DNA from 2 places in the Achromobacter sp. 1L-A-4-B-C2 genome. Region 1 is predicted to be linked to the other one. Evidence: riboswitches for the same ligand, from Rfam matches in the RefSeq annotation. Region 1 holds a riboswitch; the other holds the start of a gene.

Region 1 (4,409 bases):
GGCGTGGCCAGCGCCGAAGACATCGACACCGCCGTGCGCCTGGGATTCGGCTTGCGGTTTTCGGTGCTGGGCCTGTTGGAATTCATCGACTGGGGCGGCGGCGACATCCTGTACTACGCATCGCGCTACCTTGAAGCCCAGATCGGCCCACGCTTTGCATCGCCCGACGTCATCGCCAAAAACATGGAGCAAGGCCGCAACGGCTTGCGCGATGGCAAGGGCTTCTACGACTACGCCGACCTGGACGTGGACGCCTACAAGATGCAGCGCCTGGGACAGCTGTGCAAAAGGCTGGAGGTCATGGGGCTATTGCCGCGTTTTGATGGCGCCCACACGGCGGCGGGCACCCAAGCTTGACGGCTGACAGGGGCCGGCCACGGCCTTCGGCCGGCCACCGCCTTCTGCCTGTTTCAGTTCGCTTGCGCGCGGGCTTCGGGTTGCGTTTCCGGGGCCGATCCCGAATCCGTTCCCGTTCCCGTATCCGTTCTTGCTCCCGCCGCCGTTTCCCCTTCAAGAATGCGATACGCCAGCCGCACGCGGGCGTCGTTCGGAATGTTCCGATTCGCCAGGATCACCACGCCGATTTTCCTGGCCGGCACAAACGCCACGTAGGCGCCAAAGCCATTGGTGGAACCCGTCTTGTTGATCCACACATCGGCACGCGGGGGCTGCGGCGGGGTCAGGGCCTTGGCCGGGTGGCTCTGACTGTTCAACGTGCCGGCATTGGCCGCCAACAGCGCTTTGAGCGTCACCGGATACGCCAGTTGTTCCCAGGCCAGGTCCTGCGTCATTCCACCCACGTCGTAGTAGCCCACATGCGTATCGGCCAAGGCCTTGGATAGCACGGCGTCGTTGACGACGGCCTTGGCGATCTTCGCATCCCGGGCGGCCTTGGCACCGAATTCCGCGGGCGCTGACGCCACGCCCATGTTCGCGTCCACGAAGCGGATCAGGTCGCTGGCGCTGGTCTTGACGCCGTAGGCTTCGTCGGCCAGCACGCCCGGGTTCACACGCACCGGCGCGTTCTGTTTGTTGTAGCCCTGCGCGTAGTCGCCCATCTTGGCGGCGGGCACGTGGATATAGGTGTTGGCCAGGCCCAGTTTGGGCAACAGCGTCTTCTCCATGGCCTGCGCATAGGGCTGGCCCAGGCTCTTGGCCGCCACCACGCCCAGCATGCCGATGCTGGGGTTGGCATACGTGCGGTAGGTGCCCGGTGCGTAGCGCGGCGTCCACGCCGACAGGTAGGCCATCAGCTGGGCATCGTCGCCCACCGTGTCCGGCACTTGCAGCGGGAAGCCGCCGCCCGTGTGCGTGCCCAGGTGGATCAGGTTCAGCTTGCCGAATTCCGTGCCTTGCAAGGCAGGCACGAAGCGCGCCGGGCTGTCGGTCAGCGACAGCTTGCCCAGCGCCTGGGCGTAGGTCGCCAGCGTCGCGGTAAAGGTCTTGCTGATCGAGCCCAGCTCAAACAGCGTGTCGCGGCTGACGGGCGCATGCGTTTGCAGCGAGGCCACGCCATAGCTGCGAAATTCATGCCGCCCTTCGCGCGTGACGGCGATGGCCAGGCCCGCCACGTCGTACTCGCGCATTACCGCATGCACGGCGTCGTCGATGTCGGCGCCGGGGGCCACCGGCTCGGCCGACGCCAACGAAACCAGGGCGCCTCCGGCCATCACGGCCAGGGTTTGCAAAACAGTGCGTCGCACGGCGCGAAAGCTCATTCCTATCGTCCTATTCGGTTCACGCCGGCCCAACGGCGCACCCGACATAGTACTAACCCTGAAGCAAATGCGACATGAACTTAGCTATTCTCTACCCCGTCGATTCAAAACCGCGCAGAAGAGACCGGCCCTGGCGGCCGGCGCCGACGGAGCAACCGCCCCGGAAACTCTCAGGCAACAGGACTGCGCGCGTATAGACAATCTGGAGAGAGGCGCCGTGCGCGCCCACCGAAGGGGAACCCGCCGCCCGCGCGGGTGAAACTCTCAGGTACCAAAGACAGATGGGGTGCCGCGTCCACATTGGTCGCGGCCACCTTGTCTGGAGCCACCATGCCCCGCATCGCCATCATTGGCGCCGGTATCACCGGCGTCACGTCCGCCTATGCCCTGTCGAATCTGGGATACGCGGTCACCGTCTACGACCGCCAACGCTATCCCGCCATGGAAACGTCCTATGCCAACGGCGGCCAGCTATCCGCCAGCAACGCCGAAGTCTGGAACAGCACGGCCACGATCATCAAAGGGCTACGCTGGATGCTGCGCAAAAACGCGCCGCTGTTGCTGAACCCCCGCTTCAGCTGGCACAAGTATTCGTGGCTGGCGCAGTTCATGGCGCAAATTCCCAACTACCGCGAAAACACCATCGCCACCACGCGCATGGCCATCGAAGCGCGCCGGCATCTGTTCGACATGGCCGAGGCGGAAGGCATCGACTTCGACCTGGAGCGCCGGGGCATCCTGCACATCTACCACGACGCCGACAGCTTCAAGGCCGCGCATCGCGCCAACGCGCTGCTGCAAGCCGGCGGCCTGGACCGCTACGCAGTCACCGCCGACGAAGCGCGCGCCATCGAACCCGCCATGCAAACCGGATGCCACGGCGGTTTCTACACGCCATCGGACGCCACCGGCGACATCCACAAGTTCGCGCGCGGTCTGGCCCAGGCATGCGAACGCCGTGGCGTCACGTTCGTGCACGATGCCGACATCGACAACATCCAACGCCACGACCGCCCTTACGTGCTGGACATCCGCCGCGACGGCGGCACCCAGCGCGAACGGCACGAAGCGGACGCCATCGTCGTGTGCGCGGGCGCGGCCAGCAGAAAGTTCGCCCGCCTGCTGGGAGATTCCATCAACATCTATCCGGTCAAGGGCTATTCGATCAGCGTGCACCTGGACGACGCCGACAGCCAGGGCGCCGCGCCCCGCGTCAGCCTGCTGGACGAAGCCGCGAAGATTGTCACCAGCCGCCTGGGCGACCGCTTTCGCGTGGCGGGTACGGCGGAATTCAACGGCTTCAACATGGACATCCGTGCCGAACGCGTGCAGCCGCTGATCGACTGGACGCGTAAACACTTCCCCAACATCAACACCACGCGCGTCGTGCCGTGGTGCGGCCTGCGCCCCATGACCCCCAACATGATGCCGCGCGTGGGGGCGGGCAAACGCCCAGGCGTGTTCTACAACACGGGGCACGGACACCTGGGGTGGACGTTGTCAGCCGCGACGGCGCAGGTGCTGGCGCAAAGCGTCAGGGCGGCGTTGCCGGCGCCATCAACAGCGTATAGGGGTTGATCGCGCCGCCGTCGTAGATGCCGTAATGCAAATGCGGCGGCGTGCCTCGCGCGTTGCCGGTGTTGCCGACGTAGCCCAGCACGTCTCCGGGGGCCACCAGCTGCCCCCGTTCAATATCGGCGTAGCCATCCAGGTGCGCGTAGTAATGGCGCTGGCGTCCGGGCCCGAGCACCCACACGACCTGGCCGCCCAGGTTGTTCGTGCCAACCTGCATGACCACGCCTTCCGTGGTGGACAGCACAGGCGTGCCGCGCGCGGCAAAGATGTCGATGCCTTCGTGTTGGCGGCCGCCGGACCGGGCCGCGCCCCAAGTGTCGGTCAAGCGTCTGGCGGACACGCCCTGTACCGGCACGGGCAAGGATGACGGGGCTTGTTGCCAGGCCAGCCGCGCCATATGCCACGGTGCGCGTGCGGCGTCGGGCAGGCGGGGCCACGCCCACGCAGCAAGCCAGATCAATAAGCCCAGGATGACGAGGCGCCAGAGGAAGCGCAATACAGGATTAACGGTCATGCAAGGTTCGACGGCGGGCTGGCCGAGGGGTTCCCGAGGGGTTTCCGAGGGGGTTCCCGAGTGGGTGCCCGAGTGGGTGCCCGAGTGGCTTCAGAGGGGCTTCAGAGGAGCTTCAGAGGGGCTTCAAAGGGGCTTCAGAGTGGCCTGTTGCGCCGGCTATCAAGATCGCCCGCGGTTGCCCCGCCTATGCAAACACCAGGCATACCGGTGTTGGCGTCTGCGCTGCCACGTCCATGTCGCTTAGCTGCCCTGTTGCCACATCGATGCGCAGGCGCAGGATGGAGTCGCCCTTTTGGTTCAACGCGTACAGGCTGCCGCCGTCTGGCGCCAGGGTGAGTGCGCGGGGAAAGCGCAGCCCCTCGGTCCAGGTTTGTACGCGGCGTAATGCGCCATCCTTGGCGATGGCGAAGACGGCGATGCTGTCGGCTTGCGGGTGGTCGTTGTCGACGCGCCGGGTGGAGGCGTACAGGAAGCGGCCGGACGGGTGGACAAGCAACGCCGCCGCGTTGCCCGCGCCGGTGAATCCGGGCGGTGTGGCGGGGACCAGGTGGCGCTGCGCCAGCACCCGGCCGGCGTGGGCGTCGTAGCCGAAGCACGCGATT
Region 2 (4,409 bases), on a different contig from region 1:
GGGATGAAGTCGGTATGGGTGTCTAGGGCGCGCGACATGGGAACTCTCGGGTGGTGGTGCATCAGGCCGGCGCGCCAAGAGGTCGGCGCGCCCGGCTCGAACCGGCTTCTTAGCCGTTGGCGACGGCTTCGTAGCCGGCGGCGTCCAGCAGCTTGTCGGCATCGGCCGCGTTGACCGGCTTGATCTTGAAGATCCAGGTGGTGAAGGCCGATTCGTTGATCAGGCTGGGGTTGTTTTCCAGCTCGTCGTTGAAGGCAACGATTTCACCGTTGACGGGTGCGTAGATGTCCGAGGCGGCCTTGACCGACTCGACCACGCCGGCGGTTTCGCCCGCGTTCAGCTTGGCGCCAACCTTGACGTCGCCAACGAAAACCAGGTCGCCCAATTGGTCCTGGGCGGTATCGGTGATGCCGACGACGAACACGTCGCCTTCAGCTTTGACCCATTCGTGGGACTGGGTGTACTTGCGATCGGTGGGCAGGCTCATGGGAAATCCTCTAGGGAATACGGGTAGATGAATGGTGTTGCGCGCCTCGTGCGAGCGGCGTGTGCGTCAACTGGCAGCGGCCGTTCGCGCGAAGCTTCGAGTTTACGAGTGTTCGACGGCTTTGCCGTTACGCACGAAGGGCAGCTTGCAGACCAGGGCGGGCACCCATTTGCCGCGGATGTCGACTTCGACGGTGTCGCCCGGACGCACGCCTTGCGGCAGGCGGGCAAAGCCGATCGACACGCCCAGCGTGGGCGACATGGTGCCGCTGGTGAGTTCGCCCGTGCCTTGCACGCAGCGCACGGCCATGTGGGCGCGCATCACGCCGCGCTCTTGCAGCTTCAGGCCGACAAAGGCGGCGGGGGTGGCGAATTGTTCCAGCGCGTCGCGGCCGATGAAGCGGCGCTCGGCATTCTTGAGCGACACGGTCCACGTCAGGCCGGCCTGGTCGGGCTGGGTCAGCTCGTCCATGTCCTGGCCATACAGGTTCATGCCGGCTTCCAGGCGCAGCGTGTCGCGCGCGCCCAGGCCCGCCGGGCGCACGCCCTGGGCAGCAAGGTCGCGCCACAGCTGCACGACGTCGGACGCAGGCAGGACGATTTCAAAGCCGTCTTCGCCGGTGTAGCCGGTGCGGGCGACGAGCGTGTCGTCGCCCACGCGGGCGGCAACGAAGGGGGTCAGTGCTTCGGAGGCGGCTTGCCAGGCCGGGCGCGCGGCCCAGACCTTGGCGCGGGCGTTCGGGCCCTGCACGGCCACCATGGCCAGATCGCGGCGCGGGGTGATGGCAACGTCGAAATTGCCGGCCTGCTTCACGCGCTGCATCCAGGCCACGTCTTTGTCGGCGGTGCCGGCGTTGACGACCACGCGCCATTCGTCAGCGGCAAAGAAATAGATGATCAGGTCGTCGATGACGCCGCCCTGCGGGTTCAGCATGCACGAATACAGCGCCTTGCCGGGCACGGTCAGCTTGGCGACGTCGTTGGCGACCAGGCGTTGCAGGAAGGCGTAGGCATCGGGGCCGGCCACATCCACGTTCAGCATGTGCGACACGTCGAACATGCCGGCGTCCTGGCGCACCGCGTGGTGCTCCTCAAGCTGCGAGCCGTAGGCCAAGGGCATGTCCCAGCCGCCGAAATCGACCATTCGGGCGCCGGAGGCGATGTGTTCGTCGGCCAGCGGGGTGCGTTTGAGGGTTGCGGACATGCGCGGAAACTCCGGGACGGCAATGGCTTGCCAGGGTTACGGAATGCCGGTCGTGACAAGCGGATTGCGCCCGCACGGCATCGGCTGAATCTTCCGCCCCTCTGTCCTTTTGCCTGAGAGTTGCCCCGCGCTGGGCGGGTTTGCACCTTCGGCGCCTGGGCTGCTCGCTGTGTCCCGAATTCGGGGCGGCGCCAGGTCTCTCCAGAGTACTGTTTTGCCGCATCCACACGGTAAAAACCGGGACGGGGCAAGCATGTGCGGTATCGGTTACCTGAGCGATTCTGGGCGAATTGCGCCTTCGGCGGCGACCCTGGTGAAAGGGGCGCTCTCTCCCGCAAACATGCGTGACAGCGGCGCCAAGCATACAACGAAAACCAGGCCTGGAAAAGCGCGATTTCCGGGCGCGGCCCGGCCACAAACCGCTGCCGTGGACCGCGCCAAACCGGACACCAACCCCCGGGCTAGCCCAGCGCCGTGTCCAGCAACATCATCAGCACAAAGCCCAGCATCAGCCCGCACGTGGCGTAGACCTCGTGCCCCTTGCGGTGCGATTCGGGAATGATCTCGTGGCTGATGACAAACAGCATGGCGCCCGCCGCAAAGCCCAGCCCCCAGGGCAGCAGCAAGACGGACCAGCCGACGATGGCGGCGCCCAGCACCGCGCCCAACGGTTCGACCAGCCCCGACAACATGCCCAGCGCCACGGCGAAGGCCCGCTTATAGCCGGCGGCCAACAGCGCCACCGCGACAACCATCCCTTCGGGAATGTCCTGGATCGCGATGCCCGTGGCCAACGCGGTGCCCGCCACCGGATCGCCCCCCGCGTAACCCACGCCGATGGCCAGGCCCTCGGGCAGGTTGTGCAGCGTGATGGCGATAACGAACAACCAGGCGCGTCGCATGCGGCGCGCCTCGATGCCTTCGCGGCCCTTGATGAAATGTTCGTGCGGCAGCGTGCGGTCCATGATGAGCAGCACCGCCGCGCCCAGCAGAATGGCCGCCCCCACCGTCAGGCCCGCGCCCCAGCGGCCCATGCCCTGGCTTTCGGCCGCCGCAATGCCGGGCACCACCAGGGAAAACGCGCTGGCCGCCAGCATGACGCCCGCGCCGAACCCGAACATGCTGTCCTGGACCTTTTGCGGGATGGTGCGGGCGAACAGGATGGGCACGGTGCCCAGCGCGGTGGCGCCGGCCGCTACCAGCCCGCCCAGCAGGGCGTCGGCCACGTGCGGCGCGCGCACGTCCAGGTAGGCCCACAGCTGGTGCATCGCCAGGCAGGACACCAGCACGGCCAGGATCCAGACGCTGATGCTGGTGGCCGCGGGACGCACGCGGTGACGGCTGAATGTGTTCATGGGGCCGATGCCTCCATCACAAAGCGGGCTTAACCCTTTGCGGCCGCATAACGGCGCGCCACCTCGGGCCAATTCACGACATTGTAGAAGGCGCCAATGTATTCAGGGCGACGGTTTTGGTACTTGAGGTAATAGGCGTGTTCCCAGACGTCCAGGCCCAGGATCGGCGTATTGCCGTGCATCAGAGGGCTGTCCTGATTAGCGCTGCTTTCCACCACCAGCTTGCCGGCCGGCGTGACCGAGAGCCAGGCCCAGCCGCTGCCAAAGCGGGTCAGGGCCGCTTTGGTGAAGGCCTCGCGGAAGGCGGCCAGGCCACCCAGTTCGGATTCGATAGCGGCCGCCAGCGCGCCATCGGGTTCACCGCCACCCTGGGGCGACATCACCGACCAGAACAAGCTGTGGTTGGCGTGGCCGCCGCCATGGTTGCGCACCGCGCCGCGTATGGCTTGCGGCAATTGGTCCAGCCGCGCGACCAGGGCTTCAACGGGTTCTTCCGTGCTGATGCCGGCGCCATCCAGCGCCGCGTTCAGGCTGGTGACATAGGTTTGATGATGCTTGCTGTAGTGAATCTCCATCGTCATAGCGTCGATGTGAGGCTCGAGGGCGTCATAGGCGTAGGGCAGCGTCGGAAGGGTGTAGGGCATGAGCGTCTCCGTGGAACTGGCCCCTTTTCATCGAAAGCAGCCAGTCGAAATCGAAAACATAAATGATATGTATTTTTATTTGATAAAACAATAACGACATTGTCATAAGTCGCGGAATGGTCGCGTCCTATGATCCCGCAGTCCAAGGGCGCCCACCCCGGACGCCTTAACTTCGAGTATCCGCCGTAAACATGATCGAAATTTCCACCACGAGCATCGCAAGCGCCCTGGTTGCTCTGTTTCCCCTGATCGCATTTGTCATCGTTTCCCTTCGCCGCGTTGTGCCCACCAACATGGTGCACATCGTTCAATCCAGCAAGCAGACCACACCCTACGGGCGCGGCAAGTTGGGGGGCAACACCTACTACCACTGGCCAAGCTGGCTGCCGGTGTGGGGCGTGGCGGTATCCAAGTTTCCTGAAAGCAACTTCCAGGTCGATCTGAAGGACTACGCTGCCTATGACGCCGCACGGCTACCGTTCGAAGTCGACGTCACTGCGTTCTTCCGCATTGAAGACGCCTCGCTTGCTGCCCAGCGGGTGTCGACCTTTGATGTCCTGGTCGACCAGCTTCGCAACGTAGTCCAAGGGTCCGTACGTAGCGTGTTGGCAACGAACAAGCTGGAAGACATCATGCAGGCGCGAAGTACGCTTGCCGACGCGTTTACTGCAGCAGTGGACACTCAACTAGCCGAGTGGGGCGTCAAGACCGTCAAGACCA

Evidence for each region. Region 1 has a riboswitch for glycine ahead of AC0Z35_RS25495 (D-amino acid dehydrogenase). Riboswitches for the same ligand answer to the same signal wherever they lie in the genome.
Region 2: linked by a shared signal. The riboswitch ahead of gcvT (glycine cleavage system aminomethyltransferase GcvT) and the one ahead of AC0Z35_RS25495 (D-amino acid dehydrogenase) in region 1 are both predicted to bind glycine.

What each region holds. Positions count from the first base shown of each region.
Region 1 is NZ_JBXAWP010000006.1:81,802-86,210, forward strand. Features, by position in the region: gene AC0Z35_RS25485 (3-hydroxybutyryl-CoA dehydrogenase) at 1-357, shown strand, start outside; partial or broken gene ampC (class C beta-lactamase) at 510-1,670, opposite strand; glycine riboswitch at 1,824-1,914, shown strand; glycine riboswitch at 1,915-2,009, shown strand; gene AC0Z35_RS25495 (D-amino acid dehydrogenase) at 2,049-3,296, shown strand; gene AC0Z35_RS25500 (M23 family metallopeptidase) at 3,253-3,807, opposite strand; gene AC0Z35_RS25505 (lactonase family protein) at 3,992-4,409, opposite strand, start outside.
Region 2 is NZ_JBXAWP010000001.1:786,569-790,977, forward strand. Features, by position in the region: gene gcvP (aminomethyl-transferring glycine dehydrogenase) at 1-38, opposite strand, end outside; gene gcvH (glycine cleavage system protein GcvH) at 110-487, opposite strand; gene gcvT (glycine cleavage system aminomethyltransferase GcvT) at 590-1,690, opposite strand; glycine riboswitch at 1,782-1,905, opposite strand; glycine riboswitch at 1,939-2,035, opposite strand; gene AC0Z35_RS03550 (ZIP family metal transporter) at 2,152-3,045, opposite strand; gene AC0Z35_RS03555 (superoxide dismutase) at 3,075-3,689, opposite strand; gene AC0Z35_RS03560 (SPFH domain-containing protein) at 3,881-4,409, shown strand, end outside.